One region of the Stenotrophomonas sp. 109824_Sma genome, then DNA from elsewhere that is predicted to be linked to it. Evidence: predicted binding sites of a transcription regulator. Region 1 holds the regulator's gene; the other holds the start of a gene.

Region 1 (7,261 bases):
AGGATGTCGGCTTCCTGATCCCGTCGGTGCACATCCGCGACAACCTGGAACTGCCGGCCAACGGCTACCGCGTGCTGGTGCACGGCGTGCCGGTGGCCACCGCCGAGATCCATCCTGATCGCGAACTGGCGCTGGACCCGGGCAGTGCGCTCGGCGCGCTGGAAGGCATCGCCGGCAAGGACCCCGCGTTCGGCCTGGATGCCACCTGGATCCAGCCGCACCAGCGCGCCCAGGCCGAAACGCTGGGCTACACCGTGGTCGATCCGGCCACTGTGGTCGCCACCCATCTGTCGCACCTGATCCGCGAGCACGCGCCGGAACTGCTCGGCCACGAAGAAGTGCAGCACCTGCTGGCCAACCTGGCCAAGAGCGCGCCGAAGCTCGTCGAAGATCTGACGCCGAAGGCGCTGCCGCTGTCGGCAGTGGTGCGCGTGCTGCAGAACCTGCTGGTCGAGCGCATTCCGATCCGCCAGCTGCGCAAGATCGCCGAAGCACTGGTCGAACACGCGCCCAGCAGCCAGGACCCGGCCGTGCTGACCGCCGCCGTGCGCACCGCGCTGGGCCGCTTCATCGTGCAGGAGATCGCCGGAATGTCGGCGGAGCTGCCGGTGTTCACCCTCAACCCGCAATTGGAACGTGTCTTGCAGGAGTCCACGCAGGGCAACGGCGCCGCGCTGGAACCCGGACTCGCTGAGCGACTGCACCAGAGCCTGGCCGAATGTGTCAGCAAGCAGGAAGCCCGCAACGAGCCCGCGGTCGTGCTGGTACCTGGCCCGGTGCGCGCCGCGCTGGCCCGCCTGGTCCGCCACAGCGTTCCGTCGCTGTCGGTCCTGGCCTACAGCGAGGTGCCGGAGGACAAGCGCCTGAAGCTGGTCGGAACGATCAGCTGACGCCGCCCTCCGATGCGCCAGAAAACAGACACCACTTTCGAACCAACGCAACAGACAGATACCAAGGGGAACCCGCACCGTGCAGACCACCGACCACCCGAGTTCTCCGACCGCCACCCCGCCGTCTTCGTCCCGTGACCACAGCATGAAAATCAAACGATTCGTCGCCGCCGACATGCGCTCGGCCATGAACCTGGTGCGCAAGGAACATGGTCCTGACGCCGTGATCCTGTCCAACCGCCGGATCGAGGAAGGTATCGAGATCGTCGCCGCCGCCAACTACGACGAGAGCGCCGTGCAGCGTGCACTGGAAGCCTCGCGCCGTGATGTCGCACCGCCGCCGGCCCCCAAGCCGCGCACCGCCGCCGACGCGGTGATCGCCGCCGTCACCCGCCGCCGCAGCAGCACCCCGGCGCCGGAACCGGTCGCCGCCACCACCTCGGCCGTCGCCGCCCTCGCCCGCGCCGCCGTCGGCGCCACCGGCCGCACCCTGGACAGCGCCGACGAGATCGTGCCGACCCGCGGCAGCACCGGCTTCGCCGCCACCCTGGCGCGTGCCGCCGTCAACGAACCGGCGCTGCCGGACCAGATCTTCGCCCCGTTCGCCGAAGCCATCGTCGCACCGGCCAACCGCGCCCGCTTCCAGATCGACCCGCCGCATGAGACGCATCACGAAAGCGCGGCGCCGGCCGTGCAGCCGCCGCCGCTGCCGACCGCTGTCGTGACCGATGCACAGCCAGATATCGCCGCCAGCGAACCGGCAGCGGTCGAAGCCGTCGTCGAGGCCAGCCCGGCCCCGATGCTGGCCCCGGCACCGACGCTGACCGTGGTCGCCCAGGACGACGCCGAGATCCGCCAGCTGCGCCAGGAAGTGGCCGGCATGCGCCAGGTGATCGAGCGCGAGATGAACCGCTTCACCGACGAGCGCCTGCGTGGCTGCCCGGTGCGCGCCACCGCGCTGGACCTGATGGACGAATACGGCTTCGATGCCGGCCTGGCCCGCGACGTGGCCATGCAGATCCCGCTGGAGACCGAGGCCCACCGCGGCCGCGGCCTAATGCTGGGGCTGATCTCGCGCAAGCTGCCGATCGCTCCGGTCGACCCGCTGGAAGAAGGTGGTGTGATCGCCCTGGTCGGACCGACCGGCGCCGGCAAGACCACCACCATCGCCAAGCTGGCCTCGCGCTTCGCCGAGAAGCACGCACCGCGCGACGTCGCCCTGGTCACCACCGACACCACCCGCATCGGTGCCCGTGAGCAGCTGTATGGCTACGGCCGCCAGCTCGGCATCGCCGTGCACGAGGCCAACAGCGGCACCGACCTGGACCAGCTGCTGGAACGCCTGAAGGACTACAAGCTGGTGCTGATCGACACCGCGGGCCTGGGCCCGCGCGACCGTGCCCTGGCCGCCCAGCTGCAGTGGCTGCGCGCCGCCCGCCAGGTCCGCACCCTGCTGGTGCTGCCGGCCAACACCAGCTTCGGCGACATGGACGAGGTGGTGCGCCGCTTCGGTGCGGCCAACCTGCAGGGGCTGGTGCTGAGCAAGCTGGACGAGACCGGCCGCTTCGGCAACGCCCTGTCGGTGGCCGTGGACCACGCCCTGCCGATCACCTGGGTGACCGATGGCCAGGACGTGCCGGAGGACCTGCACCGGGCCAGTGCAGCCAATCTTGTACTTCGCCTTGAAGATTTGCGCCGAGCGGCCGATATGCCCTGCAACCCGGAGTTGAACCATGCCGTCGCGTGAGTACGCCAAGCTGACCAAGACCTTCCCGCTGTCGGCCACCCGCAGCGAGCCGCTCGGCCCTGTGCGCACCATTGCCGTGACCGGCGGCAAGGGCGGCGTGGGCAAGACGAATGTGTCCGCCAACCTGGCCGTGGCGCTGGCCGGCATGGGCAAGCGCACGCTGCTGCTGGACGCCGACCTCGGCCTGGCCAACATCGACGTGATCCTGGGGCTGAACCCCACCTTTACGCTGGCCGACCTGGTTGCCGGCCGCTGCTCCCTGGACGACGTCATCGTCGAAGGCCCGAACGGCGTGCTGGTGGTCCCGGCCGCATCGGGCCGCCGGCACATGGCCGAACTGGCCCCGGCCGAGCATGTCGGCCTGGTCAACGTGTTCTCCGAACTGGAACGCGAGCTGGACATCATGGTGGTCGATACCGCCGCCGGCATCACCGACGGCGTGCTGACCTTCTGCCAGGCCGCGCAGGACACCGTAGTGGTGGTCTGCGATGAGCCGGCTTCAATCACCGACGCCTACGCACTGATCAAGGTGCTGTCGCGCGAACGTGGCGTGGACCGCATCCAGGTGGTGGCCAACATGGTGCGTGACCCGAACGAGGGCCGCGTGCTGTACGAGAAGCTGACCCGCGTCTGCGAGAAGTTCCTCGCCGATGTCTCGCTGAACTACCTGGGCTGCGTGCCGCAGGATGACTGGCTGCGCCTGTCGGTGCAGCGCCAGCAGCCGGTGGTGAAGGCCTATCCGTCCAGCCCTTCGGCGCTGGCGATCACCGAGATCGCGCGCCGCACCGCACGCTGGCAGGCACCGACCGAACCGCGTGGCGGTGTCGAGTTCTTCCTCGAACGCATTCTCAAGCAGCGCGGGGTGGCCGCATGAAAGGCGCAGCCCAGTACAGGGAAGTCCAGCGCTCGGCGGCCAACGAGGTCATCGCCCAGCACTCGGACCTGGTGCGGCGCATCGCCCACCACCTGGCCGCGCGCCTGCCGGCCAGCGTCGAAGTCGATGATCTGATCCAAGCCGGCATGATGGGCCTGATCGAAGCCTCGCGCAGCTATGACGCCGACCAGGGCGCGTCGTTCGAGACCTATGCCTCGATCCGCATCCGCGGCTCGATGATCGACGAGATCCGCCGTGGCGACTGGGTGCCGCGCTCGGTGCACCGCCGTGCCCGCGATGCCGCCGCCACCATCCGCCGCCTGGAACAGAGCACCGGCCGTGCCGCCAGCGCCACCGAAGTGGCCGCCGCGATGGAGATGCCGCTGCCCGAATACCTGCGGCTGATGGAAGACGCCGCACGTGGCCAGGTGCTGAGCCTGGAGTCGCGCATCGAAGACCAGGGCGAACTGGACACCGTCGCCCAGGGTGGCCCGACCCCGCAGCAGGTGCTGGAGCGCGGCGAGTTCGGCCGCGAGCTGGGCAAGGCCATCGGCCACCTGCCCGAGCGCGAACAACTGGTGCTCTCGCTCTACTACGAGCAGGAGCTGAACCTGAAGGAGATCGGCGCGGTGCTCGGCGTGAGCGAATCGCGGGTCTGCCAGATCCACGGCCAGGCCGTGCTGCGCCTGCGCGGCCGGCTGAAGATATTCGAGGCCGTCGACGCCGGCCTGGAAGAATGAACATCCCCGAGGCGGCTGCCCCCGGCCGCCCGGAATGAACAACAAAGGAACTCTGCTTTGAACAAGAACATGCGCATCCTGATCGTCGACGACTTCTCGACCATGCGTCGAATCGTCAAGAACCTGCTGGGCGATCTGGGCTTCACCAACACCGCCGAAGCCGAGGACGGGCATGCCGCGCTGTCGCTGCTGCAGAGCCAGCCGTTCGATTTCGTCGTCACCGACTGGAACATGCCGGTGATGACCGGCATCGAACTGCTCAAGGCGATCCGTGCCGATGCCAAGCTGAAGACCCTGCCGGTACTGATGGTCACCGCCGAAGCCAAGCGCGAGCAGATCATTGAAGCGGCCCAGAACGGCGTGAACGGTTACATCATCAAGCCGTTCACCGCGCAGACGCTGGAAGAAAAGCTCGGCAAGATCTTCGAACGCCTGGCGGCCAGCGCCTGATGGATACCACGGTCGACAAGAACGCCCTCGCCCTGCGCCTGCAGGAGGCCCTGGACGCACTGGAGTCCGGTGACGAAGCCGCGTGGCGGCAACGCATCGACGGACTGGTCGCGCTGCGCACGCAGCCGATGATGAGCGGCCTCTCGCGGCTCGCCCGCGAGCTGGGGCAGGCGCTGGGTGAACTGCCGACCGTGCCCAGCGAAGCCGGCGAACTGGACGATGCCTGCGCACGCCTGGACCACGTGGTGGCGATGACCGAACAGGCCACCCACCGTACCCTGGACCTGGCCGAGGAATGCCGCAGCCTGACCGAACAGCTGCGCGCCGAAGGCCTGCAGCCGGGCCAGGACGCGCAGCTCGAGCGCATCCGCCACAACCTCACCGAGATCGCCCTGACGCAGAGCTACCAGGACCTGACCGGGCAGATCATCCGTCGCGTAGTGGGCATCGTCCGCCGCGTGCACGAAGGCTTCGGCGCGCTCGGCCTGCCGCCGGAACAGCATCGCACCGACCCGGAACTGGCCGGGCCGGCACTGAAAGGACTGGACCGCCACGCGGTCTCGCAGAACGACGCCGACGACCTGTTGTCGGATCTGGGGCTGTAAGCATGAGCGCGGTATCCGACGACATCACTGCCGATTTCATCATCGAGGCACAGGAAATCCTGGATCGCCTCGGCGAACAGCTGGTGTCGCTGGAGCAGGCACCGCAGGACACCGAACAGCTCAACGCGGTGTTCCGCGGCTACCACACGCTCAAGGGCGGCGCCGGTTTCCTCGGTGTCACCGCCATGGTCGAGCTGTGCCACGCCGCTGAGGAAGCGTTGGGCGCTGCACGTGCCGGCCAGGCCGTGCTGCAGGCCCATCACTTCGACGCCGCCCAGCAATCGCTGGACTACCTGCAGTCGATGCTGGATGCCGTGTCTTCCGGCACCGAGCCGGGCTATGCACCGCCTGACCTGATCGCCCAGTTCGACGTGCATGGCGGTGCCGTGGCTGCACCCGCCGCCGCAGCAGCGCCCGCTGCGGGAGGCAGCGACCTGATCACCGACGACGAGTTCGAGGCCCTGCTCGACCAGCTGCACGGCGGCAACGCACCGACTGCGGTGGCGCCGGCAAAGAAGGCCGACGACGGGCTGATCAGCGAGGACGAGTTCGAAGCCCTGCTCGACCAGCTGCACGGTGGCGCCGCACCCGGCGCCAAGCCCGCGGCGGCGGCGGCACCGGCACCGATCGCCGCCCCGCGCCCGGCGGCCGCACCGGCACCGGCGGCCAAGCCCGCCGCCAAGCCGCTGGCCGAGGCCGAACACACCGTGCGCGTGGACACCAAGCGCCTGGACGCGATCGTCAACCTGATCGGCGAACTGGTGCTGTCGCGCAACCGGCTCAAGACCCTGCGTGCGCGCTTGCGCGACGAGGAGCTGGACCGCGCCGTGTCCACCCTGGACATCGCCACCGCGCGCCTGCAGTCGGCGGTGATGCGTACCCGCATGCAGCCGGTGGGCAAGGTATTCTCGCGCTTCCCCAAGGTCGCCCGCGACGTCGCCCGCTCTCTGAAGAAGGAAGTGGACCTGGAGCTGATCGGCGCCGAGACCGAGCTCGATCGCAACCTGGTCGAAGCGCTGGCCGACCCGCTGGTGCACCTGGTCCGCAACGCCATCGACCATGGCGTGGAAATGCCCGACCTGCGCGAAGCACAGGGCAAGCCGCGGATGGGCCATGTGCGGTTGTCGGCGCAACAGGAAGGTGACTACGTCAGCATCGAGGTGCAGGACGATGGCGCCGGCATCGACCCGGAAAAGCTGCGCGCGAAGGCACGCGAGAAGGGCCTGATCGATCCGGAGGCCGCCGCCCGCCTGAGCAGCGAGGAGTGCCTGCACCTGGTGTTCCTGCCCGGCTTCTCGACCAAGCAGCAGGTCACGGATATTTCCGGCCGCGGCGTTGGCATGGACGTGGTGCAGTCGCGCATCCGCGAACTGAGTGGCCAGATCCAGATCCAGTCGGAGCTGGGCCGCGGCAGCCGCTTCCTGATCCGCGTGCCGCTCACCCTGGCGATCCTGCCGACCCTGCTGGTGCAGGCCGGCGAGGACGTCTATGCGCTGCCGCTGGCGCGCGTGATGGAAGTGCTGCACGCGCCGCGCACCTCGCTGGGCTGGTTCGATGGCCGCGCCGTGCTCGACCGCCGTTCGCACACGCTGCCACTGGTCGATCTGCGCCAGTGGCTGGATGTGACGCCCGCCGCGTCGACCCTGCTGACCATCGTGGTGCTGCAGGCCGGCGAAGCGCGCTTCGGCCTGGTCGTGGACCAGGTGCGCGGGCGCGAGGAAGTGGTCATCAAGCCACTACCGAAAGCCCTGCGCGGCCTGCGCGGTTACGCCGGTGCAACCTTGATCGGGGATGGTCGCATGGCGCTGATCCTGGATGTCGATGGCCTGCGCAGCCCGCACGACTGACCCGCTTGCTGAACCCGTAAAACTGTGAAGTCGCACCAGTAGCCCGTACCGGTGTCTCAAGTCCCATTCATACAAGCCGATACCGGATCCATGGATAGACTCAGCCTC
Region 2 (7,261 bases), 880 kb from region 1:
GGGGAGCGATCTGGTTCATCCTTTCGCCGTTGATGATGACCGCCTTCGTACTGATGGGGCTGCCGTGGTTGTCTTTGCTTTCTTTCGTGGTGTTTCGCGTGCTTGCTGGAATCCTGGCGAATCCGCTGTACCTGGCGCACTGTCGAAGGATTGTCCGCAAGGTTGATGCCGAGCATCGCGGGGCACATCGGCGGCACCTTGAACTGCAGAAGGCTGGCGGTGTCAGCTACACAGCTCTGGTGATCGCCTTGGCGGTAACGGCCTCACAGAACACCCTGATCAATCTGATCGTCCGTTCGCTATCAGAGCCAACGCCCACGCAGTCTGCTGTGTACGTGGCGGCGAACCCGCCGGATCTGCCGGACCCGCAGATAGAGGAAGCAGAGCGGGGGGCGTACCAGGAGCAAATGCGTGCAATCGCAATGACGGCGTGGCCAGCGGGCGTTCCAACCGAGGGCAATGCCTGCATTGTCGAGTTGCGTTTGGCGCCACCAGGTCAAGTGCTGGAGGCCAATGTCCTGGAGCCGTGTACGTTGAACGACGCCCAACGCGAGATGATGCTGGGTGAAATCAGGCGCACGGACTTCACGATCGAGGGGAAGATGCGGTTCTTCAACCGGCATACCCTCATTGGATTGTGATCGCTGACATCCGGCGAGAGTCGCTCTGGAAATGGGGCATGCAGGGAGATTATTGGTGAAAGAACAGCTCTTGACGATCGAGGAAGCCTACATGGCGATGTTCTACTTCCTCCAGATCGACTATTCCCGCGGCCCCAGCGATGAGATCGGGGGGGCTGCTGGGTTCACTTGGCTGGAGTCTTAAGGAGGATCGAAGCCCCACGGATCCAGGTGCGTGGGAGGACTGGTTGGACGCGGTGAGAGCGTCCATGGGGAACAGCGAGGAGGGCATAAAGGATATGGGTGCTACCTACACTGATCTGAAGCGGTAGCCGGATTATTGCGAGCTCCCATGGGTGAGGTGGGCAGGGGCAGTCCGTATGAATCAGGAATTCTTCAGGACAGAAATGAAGCCGAAGACGAAAGCGGCCATGCCGAGTCATGAAGCTGTTGGCTTCAGAATGATGGTTCGATAATGAGCATTTCGCTGTTTCTGGAAGTCGAAGCCGGTGCCGACCTGGGCGCCGTACTGCACGCCCTGGATTCAATCCAGGCCGAGCACTCCGACGGTGCTGACGGTTTGCATGGATATCTTCCAGTGTCCAACACCGGCTTCGGGTTCGGCATCGTCGACCCGCCGGAGGCGCTCGTAGCGGAAGGGATTGAAGCCGAGTGGCAGGTGGGCCTGCTCGGCTCGTTTCATTTCCGCGCGAGCGGGTTTGAAAGCACCTGGGAGGAAATCTGCCGCTTCACAAAGCGCTACGCCGCGACGTGTGGGTTTCGATTTGTGCTCTCGTTCCAGTTCGAGAGCGTCTATGCGGCAAGGCTCGGAAAGGATCTGGTCTTCCCGGGGCCTGCTGCACCGTAATGCCGGATAGCGGGGGGGCAGTCCCCGGCCTGATCCCATTCGCGCTACCCGTGGCGATATACCTTATGGATATAACGCCTTCATGGGTCGTCTGATTTCACATCTGTCTGCACAGTTCCAGAGTTTTGGATCGATATAATAATATCGACCCATAAAGTTTCCCCTGCCTGCGCCGCCATCGATCGTACGGCCATGATCAAGGGAATTGAGATGCTCGCCTTACGCAACCTCCGAGTGGGATCCCGGCTGGGTGCCGGGTTTGGACTGCTGCTGCTGTTCATCGTGGCCATCGTCGGCCTGGTGCTGTACGGGAATCACCTGAAGTCCGCCCAGTTCGAGAAAGTGGTGGACGTCAACATGGTGAAGATGCGGCTGTTGAACGACATGCTGGATACCAACAACGCAGTGTTGATGCACCGCCGGCTGATGGTGATCAAGCGTGGCGAGGATTTCGACAAGGATTATCAGAAGGCGCAGGAGCTGTCGCGGACCTACGACGGTATCTGGGCCAAATACATCAGGATTCCACGCGACGCCACCGGCGATGCCCTGGTTGCGAAGATCGACGCGGCACGCAAGGCGACCGATGCCTCCACCCAGCATCTTCACGAGCGCATGAAGGCGGGTGATTTCGACGGCGCGGCCAAGGAACTGCTCGCCGAGCATGGGCTGGCAACCGCATGGAACGAGGCCATCTCGACATTGCTGCGGCATCAGGAAGCGCTGACCGCGCGCAGCCGAGAGGAATACCGCGCCACGGAAGCGTGGACGGGAACCCTGTCCATCGCCTTCGGTGTGCTCAGCCTGATTCTCGGCGCACTGGCCGCGTGGGCCATCACCCGCAGCCTGACCCGTCCGCTGGAAGGGGCGGTGAAGCTGGCCGATGGCATCGCCAACGGGCGGCTGGACAGCAGCATCGACGCCTCCGGCAATGATGAGGTAAGCCAGTTGCTCCGGTCGATGCAGCGCATGCAGGCGCAGCTGCAGTCGGTGATGGCGGCGCAGGGTGAGCTGGCGCGCCAGCACGATGCGGGCAGCCTCAGCTACCGCATGGACGAGAGTGCCTTTCCCGGCGACTACGGGCGCATGGTGCATGAGACCAATGCGCTGGTCGGCTCGCACGTGCAGGTGCAGAACCGGTTGATCGAGGTGATGAAGCACTACGCCCGTGGCGACCTGTCGGTGGACATGGATCCGCTGCCGGGCGAGAAGGCGGCGATCACCCAGGCCATGGACGAGACCAAGACCAGCCTGTCGGCGATCAACAGCGAGATCCGCCGGCTGGCGACGGCAGCGGCGGCGGGCGATTTCAGCCTGCGCGGCGATGAAGATCGCTTCGCCTATGATTTCCGCGACATGGTGACCGAGCTCAATCGCCTGATGCAGACCACCGACGAGAACCTGGTGCAGGTGTCGACCCTGCTGCAGGCGATCTCGCGCGGAGACCTGACCGTGCGCATGCAGGGCGACTTCCATGGCGTGTTCGCCCGCATGCGTGATGACTGCAATGCCACCGTCGACCAGCTCAAGCAGATTGTCGGCCGCATCCAGTCCAGCGCGTCCAGCATCAACCTGGCGGCAGGCGAGATCGCCTCGGGCAACACCGATCTGTCGCGGCGCACCGAGCAGCAGGCGGCGAACCTGGAAGAGACGGCTGCGTCGATGGAGGAGCTGACCTCTACCGTGAAGCAGAACGCCGAGCATGCCCGCCAGGCCAACCAGCTTGCCATCGGCGCGCACGGTGTCGCCTCGCAGGGCGGCGAGGTGGTCGGACAGGTGGTCACCACGATGTCGGCCATCGAAGCCTCGTCGAAGAAGATCGCCGAGATCATCTCGGTCATCGACGGTATCGCCTTCCAGACCAACATCCTGGCGTTGAACGCGGCGGTGGAAGCTGCGCGCGCCGGCGAGCAGGGCAGGGGCTTTGCGGTGGTGGCCAGTGAGGTGCGCACGTTGGCCCAGCGCTCGGCCGGTGCGGCCAAGGAGATCAAGGGCCTGATCGAGGATTCGGTCGGCAAGGTCGCCGATGGATCGGCGCTGGTTCGCCAGGCTGGCACCACGATGGGCGAGATCGTGGCGTCGGTGCAGCGCGTGACCGACATCATGGCCGATATCTCCGCCGCCTCGCAGGAGCAGAGCTCGGGCATCGAACAGGTGAACCAGGCGGTGGTGCAGATGGACGAGACCACGCAGCAGAATGCGGCACTGGTGGAAGAGGCCAGTGCAGCGGCACGCTCGATGGAAGAGCAGGCCAACCTGCTGGCCGAGGCGGTTTCGGTGTTCCGCACGGGTGCGGCGACGGCGGCGGCGGTGGCACGCCCTGCATTGGCAGCGGTAGCTGCGACGGTCACTCCAGTGCGTCGGCCCGCTGCGCTTTCACCCCGCATCGAACCGACACTGGCGGCCAACGCCGGTGGCTGGGAAGAGTTCTAGCAAGGCAGCACGCCGGTAGGGAGACGGCGCCCATCACGATGGCTGATCGTGATGGGCGCGGATTTTCTTCCTGAACGCGCGATGGCCGATGAGGTGGCGGACACGCGCATTTCACTTCCGGTTGCCAACCGCGGGAGGACACTTGCGCCATACCGGAACTCAGGAGATGGCCATGAAGACCTCGACCCGACTGCTTGTGCTGGGCACCCTGCTGGCGGCTTCGTCGGTAGCCGGTGCACAGACCTACGGGCCGCGCGATGAAGGACGCCGATTCAACGATGGCAGCCGCGTGGTCTGCAAGAACGTGGAAGTGCAGCGCAACTCGCGCGATCCCAACCGCATTGCCGGTACTGCCACCGGCGCGGTGATCGGTGGCCTGCTGGGCAACCAGGTGGGCGGCGGCAATGGCAAGAAGCTCGCTACCGTGGCAGGTGCTGTTGCCGGTGGTGCGGCCGGTCGCCAGATCCAGGGCAACAGCCAGCAGAAGAACGGCGACCGCGTGGTCGAGCGCCGCTGCGAACGCGTCTATCGCTGATCGATCGCTGCCAGACCCCGTTTTCCCCTTCCACATCGCAGCACTCGAACGCCGGCCCCGCGCCGGCGTTCTTCGTTGCAGGAAAAGGGGACGGAGGGGATTAAGTCGCAATCCCCCCCAACCGGCCGCTTACGACTTAATCCCCTCCGTCCCCTTTTTTGCGAGGAGGCGCCAGGTGGCGAGGCTGCCGTAGAGCAGCAGCAGGGCGGTGAGGGTGATCAGTTCGTGGCTGACTTCGGCCAGGCTGGTGTCCATCTGGTTCAGGCGCACCATCAGGTTGATGCCCGAGGTGGTCGGCAACAGCTGCGCCAGCCAGACCAGCGGTTGTGGCGTCATCACCGCCGGCCACGACAGGTTGGCCAGGAAGAACAGCGGGATCGAGGTGGCGATGATGTACTGGAAGGCGCGTTCGCGGGTGCGGAAGAAGCTGCCGACGAACAGGCCGAAGGCCACGGTGGCGGCGATGAACAAGGTGCCGCCCAGCAGCTGGCCCAGCGGGTTGCCGCCGCGCGGATAGTCCTGCACCCAGGCGGTGAAACCGGCGTAGTAGAACAGGCCAAACAGGCCGATCAGGCCGAAGCCCATCGCCATGCCGGCCAGGGTCGGCAGGTCGAAGCGCAGGCGCCGGCCGAGCGCGAGGCGGCGGCCGCCGAGCAGGACGCCGATGCCCATCAGCAGCGTCTGGTGCACGATCAGCTCGGCCACGCCGGGCACGATGGCGCTGCCATAGCCTTCCTGCGTGTTGTACAGCGGGCGCTGCACCAGGGTGACCGGTGGTGCCTGCGGTGCGCCCATGAAGGCGGCCTGGCCGACTACCGCCTCACGCCCGAACGCGCCCAGTGCATCGGCCACGCTGCCCAGCACCCAGCTGGCACGCCCCAGGTAGGCGCCGTTGCCGAGCAGCACCAGCTTGGCCGGGTGGCCGCGCAGGATGTCGCGTTCCAGGTTGGCCGGGATCAGCACGATGCCTTCGGCGTGGCCGGCTTCCAGCTGCTGGCGGGCACTGTCGATGTCTGCCGGTTGCCCGACCACGCGTGCCACCCGGAGTGCATCGAACTTGCGCAGCAGCTCACGGCTGGTCGCGCTGTGGTCTTCATCCACCACCAGCACCGGCAGGTTGCCGGCTACCTGGTGGCGGTATGCGGCCGGGTAGAAGAACGAGTACAGGATCACCGCGCCGACCATCACCACGATCGCATAGCGGTCGCACAGCACCGCCATCAGGGTCTGCCGCAGGCTGCGCCAGAGTGCGCTCATGCGTCGGCCCCTGCCGGTTGCGCGGCGGCAGGCGTACGCGCAAAGGCGATCAGGCGCAGGCCACCGATGCCACCGGCCACCACTGCCATCAGCAGCAGCGTGGCCAACGGCCATACCGAAACCTGCAGCGGCGAACCGATGAACTGCTGCTGGGTCTGCAGCTTGATGTAGGCGCTGAGCGGCAGCAGCTGATGCCAGATGCGGGTGAACAGGGGGCCATCCAGCACCGGGAAGGTGGCGCTGGAGAACGCCAGTGCGGTGCCGATGCTGAGGCCGACCGCGGACAGCGCGGTGCCCATGTCGCGGGTGACGCCGACGAAGAACAGCGCGTAGGCGGCCGTGGCCAGGTAGAACAGCGGCTGTGCGAGCAGCAGCAGGAGCACGCTGCCCGCCACGCCATCGCCGCGCAGCCAGGCCAGGTAGCCGATGCCGAGTGCGCCATACACCGAGAACAGCAGGATGTACGGCGCGACCTTGCCGGCAATCGCCAGCCAAGGCGTGCGGCCCAGCCAGGCGGGCAGGGTACCGTCGCGGATCTCGCGGCCGAGGCTGCCGGCCACCGCAAGTGCCAGCACCAGCGACAGCACCGCGGGGAAGATCAGTGGCAGCAGGAACAGCTCGTAGCTGCGCGCCGGGTTGTACAGGATGTCCGATTGCACCGCGATCGGTGCCGCACGCAATTTGCCCGGACCGACCTGCAGTCCGATGCGCTCGCGCAGCAGGCGTGCGTTCCAGGCCGAGACCGCGTCGCCGATATCGCGCGCCGCGGACTGCCCGGTGGTCATGTAGGTGGCGTTGTAATAGGCGAACACCGTGCCCTGGCGTCCACGCAACGCCTGCCGGGTGACATCGCGCGGCACCAGCACGATGGCGAACACGTCCAGGCTGCGCAGTTGCGACCATGCGTCTTCCAGGTCCACCGGCTGGCTGGCGATGCGCACGCCGGGGCTGGCATCGAGCATGCGCAGCAGCAGGCGGCTGTCACTGCTGTGGTCGAGGTCGACCACAGCGATCGGGATGTCGCGCATCACCGAAGGGGTGAACATCCACGCCATCACCACCAGCATCAGCAGCGGCAGCAGGGTGACCAGCAGCAGGTCGGCGCGGTTGCCGCGCAGCGACCACAGCTCGCGCCGCCAGCTGGCGGCGAAGCCGCCGCGGCCGGGGCTCAGTGCTGGGGCCATGCGAACAGCACGCTCATGCCGGGGCGGAAGCCCTCGATGCGGCGTACCGGGCGCACCCGCACCTCGAAGCTGCGGACGTCGTAGCCGGACGACTGGCGGGTGGTCCGCCAGGTTGCATAGTCACCGGCCGGATTGATGAAGTAGACCTCGAATTCGCCATCCAGGCCGAGTGCCGGCACGCTGCCCTGCAGCTTGCTGCCGACCTTCAGGCCCTGCATCTGCGATTCGCGCAGGTTCATCGCCACCCACATGCGGTCGATGTCGACCAGGGTGAACACCGGGTAGCCGGCCGGCACCAGTTCACCCGGGTCGGCCATGCGCTTGTTGATCTCGCCGGCGACCGGCGCGCGCCCTTCCACTTCGA

Evidence for each region. The regulator FliA, encoded in region 1, starts transcription of late flagellar genes. The targets are predictions, from matches to a motif close to TAAAGTTTNNCNNNCNNNGGCCGATAA.
Region 2: a site for FliA is predicted at 1,641-1,667, ahead of ACZK1G_RS06215 (methyl-accepting chemotaxis protein). Genes of this name have one in related genera too.

Annotation. Positions count from the first base shown of each region.
Region 1 is NZ_CM151078.1:2,212,167-2,219,427, reverse strand. It holds gene flhA (flagellar biosynthesis protein FlhA) at 1-890, shown strand, start outside; gene flhF (flagellar biosynthesis GTPase FlhF) at 1,036-2,637, shown strand; gene ACZK1G_RS10495 (MinD/ParA family ATP-binding protein) at 2,624-3,511, shown strand; gene ACZK1G_RS10490 (RNA polymerase sigma factor FliA) at 3,508-4,251, shown strand; gene cheY (chemotaxis response regulator CheY) at 4,309-4,701, shown strand; gene ACZK1G_RS10480 (protein phosphatase CheZ) at 4,701-5,306, shown strand; gene ACZK1G_RS10475 (chemotaxis protein CheA) at 5,309-7,153, shown strand; gene ACZK1G_RS10470 (flagellar motor protein) at 7,244-7,261, shown strand, end outside.
Region 2 is NZ_CM151078.1:1,335,992-1,343,252, forward strand. It holds gene ACZK1G_RS06200 (DUF2628 domain-containing protein) at 1-641, shown strand, start outside; gene ACZK1G_RS06205 (hypothetical protein) at 697-825, shown strand; gene ACZK1G_RS06210 (hypothetical protein) at 1,096-1,488, shown strand; gene ACZK1G_RS06215 (methyl-accepting chemotaxis protein) at 1,699-3,921, shown strand; gene ACZK1G_RS06220 (glycine zipper 2TM domain-containing protein) at 4,088-4,456, shown strand; gene ACZK1G_RS06225 (ABC transporter permease) at 4,586-5,713, opposite strand; gene ACZK1G_RS06230 (ABC transporter permease) at 5,710-6,897, opposite strand; gene ACZK1G_RS06235 (HlyD family secretion protein) at 6,882-7,261, opposite strand, start outside.